DNA from 2 places in the Methylocystis sp. SB2 genome. Region 1 is predicted to be linked to the other one. Evidence: predicted binding sites of a transcription regulator. Region 1 holds the regulator's gene; the other holds the start of a gene.
What was found. Region 1 encodes PhoB, which activates phosphate uptake and scavenging genes when phosphate is short. Its sites were predicted from a motif close to TGTCATNNANCTGTCAT; they were not measured.
Positions count from the first base shown of each region.

Region 2: the regulator PhoB is predicted to act here: its motif matches at 1,236-1,252, upstream of ACPS74_RS04570 (PstS family phosphate ABC transporter substrate-binding protein).

Region 1 covers NZ_CP187401.1:1,938,695-1,941,088, forward strand. Annotated here, with positions in the region: gene ACPS74_RS09450 (GcrA family cell cycle regulator) at 99-617, shown strand; gene phoB (phosphate regulon transcriptional regulator PhoB) at 633-1,379, opposite strand; gene phoU (phosphate signaling complex protein PhoU) at 1,376-2,092, opposite strand; gene pstB (phosphate ABC transporter ATP-binding protein PstB) at 2,117-2,394, opposite strand, start outside.
Region 2 covers NZ_CP187401.1:895,402-897,795, reverse strand. Annotated here, with positions in the region: gene ACPS74_RS04575 (extensin family protein) at 1-94, shown strand, start outside; gene ACPS74_RS04570 (PstS family phosphate ABC transporter substrate-binding protein) at 121-1,092, opposite strand; gene glnA (type I glutamate--ammonia ligase) at 1,381-2,394, opposite strand, start outside.

The sequences.
Region 1 (2,394 bases):
AGTGTTGATGCGCATCACATCGCCGCAGGGCTTCAGGCCTGCGCAGCGGTCGGAAGAAAATCCGATCCGCGCTCGACCCGAAAGAATGGAGAAGCCTAATGTCATGGACCGACGAACGCGTCGAACTGCTCCGCAAACTTTGGAGCGATGGTCTCAGCGCCAGCCAAGTGGCGGCGGAACTTGGACCGGGCATCACCCGCAACGCTGTGATCGGAAAGATCCATCGTCTGGGACTCGCCGAACGCGCCAAGACGGCAAGCGCGCAGCGGCCGCGCGTCGCCAAGGCTCCTCGCCCGACGCACCCGCGCATGAACGGCGTCTCGTCGCATGGCAATCTGGCGCTCGCTTTCGCGCCGCATGCGCTAGCGGCGCCGCGGCGTGCGCCTGAAGAAGAGGTCGTGATCCCGATATCGGAGCGCGTCACGCTCATGGAGCTCCGCGAATCCATGTGCCGCTGGCCGATGGGCGACCCCACGTCGGCGGAATTCCGCTTCTGCGGCGGCAAGTCGACGATCGGCGGCGGCCCCTACTGCGCCTATCACGCGCGCGTCGCCTATCAGCCTGCGCAAGATCGCCGCCGCGCGCGCGATCAGTTCAGGGCGCAGCGTTACGCGTGAACCGCATCGGACACGTCACTCGTGTCCGAACGTTTCATCGAAAGAATAGCCCGCGCCGCGCACCGTGCGGATCGGATCCTTTTCGCGGCCGCGGATTAGCGCCTTGCGAAGCCGTCCGACATGGACGTCGACCGTGCGCTCGTCGATCTCCGCCGACATGCCCCAGACACTGTCGAGCAGCTGCGCCCGCGTGAACACGCGTCCGGGCTTCTCCATAAAATATTCGAGCAGCCGGAATTCGGTCGGACCGAGGTGGATTTCGCGGCCGGATCGCCGCACGCGACGGGTGTCGCGGTCGAGGTCAATATCGCCGAGCGTGAGCCGTGAGGCGACGCGCTCGGGCCGCGCCCGGCGCAGTAGCGCGCGCACGCGCGCCATCAGTTCCGGAGTCGAAAACGGCTTGACGACATAATCATCGGCGCCGACCGAAAGGCCGCGCACGCGCTCGCCTTCCTCGCCGCGCGCGGTCAGCATGATCACCGGCATGTCTCTGGCGCTGTCCCGCGCCCGCAGGCGTCGGCAGATTTCAAGTCCGGAAACGCCCGGCAGCATCCAGTCGAGAATGACGAGATCGGGCGGGGACTCAGCCAGCCGCAGTTCGGCTTCATCGCCATTGTCGACATGCTCGACCTGATAGCCTTCGGCTTCAAGGTTATACACGAGCAGCGTCGCGAGCGACGTCTCGTCCTCGACGACGAGGATTCGCGGCGCCCGATCGCTTTTCCCGCTCCGCTGTAGGACGGCGGACGTCACGTCGCTCATTGCGCCGCCTCGTCCTTCAGGCCGAAGTCGGGAACGCGCGTCTTTGGCCGCTCCGTGGGCATCGCTTCGCCGGTGACCAGATAAACGACCGTCTCTGAGATGTTGGTCGTGTGATCGCCGATCCGCTCCAGATTCTTCGAGCAGAACAGGAGATGCGTACAGAAGGAGATGTTGCGCGGATCCTCCATCATGAAGGTGAGGAGATCGCGGAACACCGAATCCTCCAGCGCGTCGAGATCGGAATCGTTCTGCCAGACCGCGCGCGCCCGCTCGGTGTCGCGCAAGGCGTAAGCGTCCAGCGCGTCCTTAAGCTGCATCGCGGCGATTTCGTGCATCGATTTCAGACCGACGATCGCGCGCGGCACGCGCGCCTCCGACACGATCTTGAGCGTTCGCTTGGCGATGTTCTTGGCCAGATCGCCGACGCGCTCGATGTCGCCGGAAATGCGGATAGCGGCGATGCATTCACGCAAATCGACCGCAAGCGGCTGTCGGCGCGCGATGGTGAGAATGGCGTTCTCCTCGATTTCGCGCTGCAACGCGTCGAGACGAGGATCGCTGGAGACGACGCGGTGGGCGAGATCGACGTCGAAGGTCGACAACGCGTCCATCGCCTCCGCCAGCATTTTCTCCGCGACGCCGCCCATTTCAGCGATGCGACGTCCCAGGGCTTCAAGGTCCCGGTCGTAGGATTTAACAATATGATCGCTCATGAGCGCCGTCCTTGAATCGCTGGTTTAGCCAAAACGGCCGGTGATGTAGTCGAGCGTGCGCTTCGCTTGGGGCTTGTTGAACACGTCGTCCGTCTCGCCGAATTCGACGAGCTCGCCAAGATACATAAACGCCGTGTAATCGGAGACGCGCACCGCCTGCTGCATATTGTGGGTGACGATCGCTATCGTGTAGCGGCTGGCCAATTCGTCTATCAGCTCCTCGACCTTCGCCGTGGAAATCGGATCGAGCGCCGAACACGGTTCGTCGAACAGAATGATCTCCGGCTGCACCGCGACGCTGC
Region 2 (2,394 bases), 1.0 Mb from region 1:
CCTGGGCCCAGGATCAGATCCCTATCACGTAAGCCATCTTCACTTCGACATCGAGCGCCATGGATCGAATGGCAGCTACCGCATTTGTCAGTGACCGCGCGTCCTGGCCTTCGCCTGCTGTTAATTCGCCGATGCGAGTAGGCCGAGGCGCGTCAGCTCATGCTCGCGAATGTTGCGGGTGATCGGATAGTAGCCGCCTTTTTTCGCCTGGGTCTGGCCATCTCTCGAAAGCACATATGAGACGAATTCGCCGCTGAGCGCGTCGATCGGCTTCTTTGGGTCCTTCAGCAGGTAAATAAAGAGACCCCGCGCGAGCGGATATTTGCGCGAATACGTGTTGTCGAAGGAGGCTTCATAGCAGCTTTTGCCCGACGACAGCGGAACCGCGCGAACTCCAGCCGTCTTGTAGCCGATGCCGGAGTAGCCCATCGCGTATTTGTCCTTCGTCACTTCGCTGACGACGGCTTCAGAGCCAACCTGCATTTGTACGGTGTCTTTGAAGTCGGCCCCGGCGAGGGCGTGCTGTTTGAAATATTTATAGGTGCCGGACAAAGCATTTCGACTCTGCAGAGCAATGGGCTTAGCCGCCCATTCGCCAGTGAGGCCAAGTTCGCCCCAGGTAAGGATGCTCTTGCCGCCGCCGCTTTTCGGGTCGGCGGCGAAAACCCGCTCAATTTGCTCCATGCTGATGCATTGGAGCGGGTTGTCCTTGTGGACATATATCGCCAAGGCGTCGATCGCGACCAGAACCGCCGTCGGCTTGTAGCCGTATTTCGCCTGGAAGGCCCCGATTTCATCGGGGTTCATCTGCCGCGACATCGGCCCAAGCTGAGCTTCTCCCGAGAGCAGCGCCGGCGGCGCCGTGTTCGAACCCTTGCCGATAAGTTCGATCGACACATTCGGGTAGATCGATTGGAACCCTTCGGCCCAGAGCTCCATTTCGTGATGCATCGTGTCCGAGCCGACCGACTTCAATTTTCCCGAGAGTCCGTTGACGACCTTGTAGGGGGAGAGCTCCAGATCGAGCGCAACGGCGCCGGCGGCCAAAACCACGAAAGCCGCGACGGCGGCGGAGAGGGCTCGCAGTTTCATGGCTTTTCTCCGTTGCATCAAATCATTGCGGCCGAAACCACTTCGCCGCGGCAAGCGCGCGATCGACATGGAGACGGCGTGGGATGGCCCGCGCGAATGTTGTGTGAGACTCTCTTGCTTTCGCCGCAATTTCGCTCGGCGAAATGACAGGCTCATGACGCCTATGCGACAGGACGGCCGCGCAACGTGCAGTCGAAAAAAAGCGAAAAAAAACCGGAAGGCGAGGCGTCGCCTTCCGGTTTGACGTGAGGTGGCCGCAGCGCAAGGCGCGGCGGCCGCGTCTTTTCGTCAGTAGCTGTAATACATGTCGAATTCGACCGGATGCGGCGTCATCTCGAAGCGCATCACGTCCTGCATCTTGAGGTCGATGTAGGAGTTGATGAAGTCCTCGTTGAAGACGCCGCCGACCGTCAGATAGGCGTGGTCGGCTTTGAGATTATCGAGCGCTTCGCGCAAGCTGCCACACACCGTCGGGATGGCCTTCAACTCTTCCGGCGGCAGATCGTAGAGATCCTTGTCGGCCGGTCCGCCCGGATCGATCTTGTTGGCGATGCCGTCGAGGCCCGCCATCAGCATGGCGGCGAAGGCCAGATAGGGATTCGCCGTCGGATCGGGGAAACGAACTTCGACGCGCTTCGCCTTCGGGTTGGAGCTGAAGGGGATGCGGCACGACGCGGAACGATTGCGCGACGAATAGGCGAGCAGCACCGGCGCCTCATAGCCCGGAACCAAACGCTTATACGAATTGGTCGACGGGTTGGTGAAGGCGTTCAGCGACTTCGCATGCTTGATGATGCCGCCGATGTACCACAGGCACTCCTGAGAGAGGCCCGCGTATTTGTCGCCCGCGAAGACCGGCTTGCCGTCCTTCCAGATCGACTGATGGACATGCATGCCCGAGCCGTTGTCGCCAAAAACCGGCTTCGGCATGAAGGTCGCCGACTTGCCGTAGGAATGCGCCACCTGATGGATCGCATACTTGTAGATCTGCAGGTGGTCGGCGACCGTGACGAGCGTCTCGAACTTCAGACCGAGTTCGTGCTGGGCGGAGGCGACTTCGTGATGGTGCTTCTCGACTTTGACGCCCATGGCCGCCATGGCGGCGAGCATCTCGCCGCGCATGTCCTGTCCGGCGTCGACCGGCGGCACCGGGAAGTAGCCGCCTTTGGTGCGCACGCGGTGGCCGAGGTTGCCGCCTTCGTAGGCCGTGCCGCTATTGGAGGGCAGCTCGGTCGAATCCAGCGTGAAGCCCGTATCGTAGGGCTCGGCTGAAAAGCGCACGTCGTCAAAGACGAAGAATTC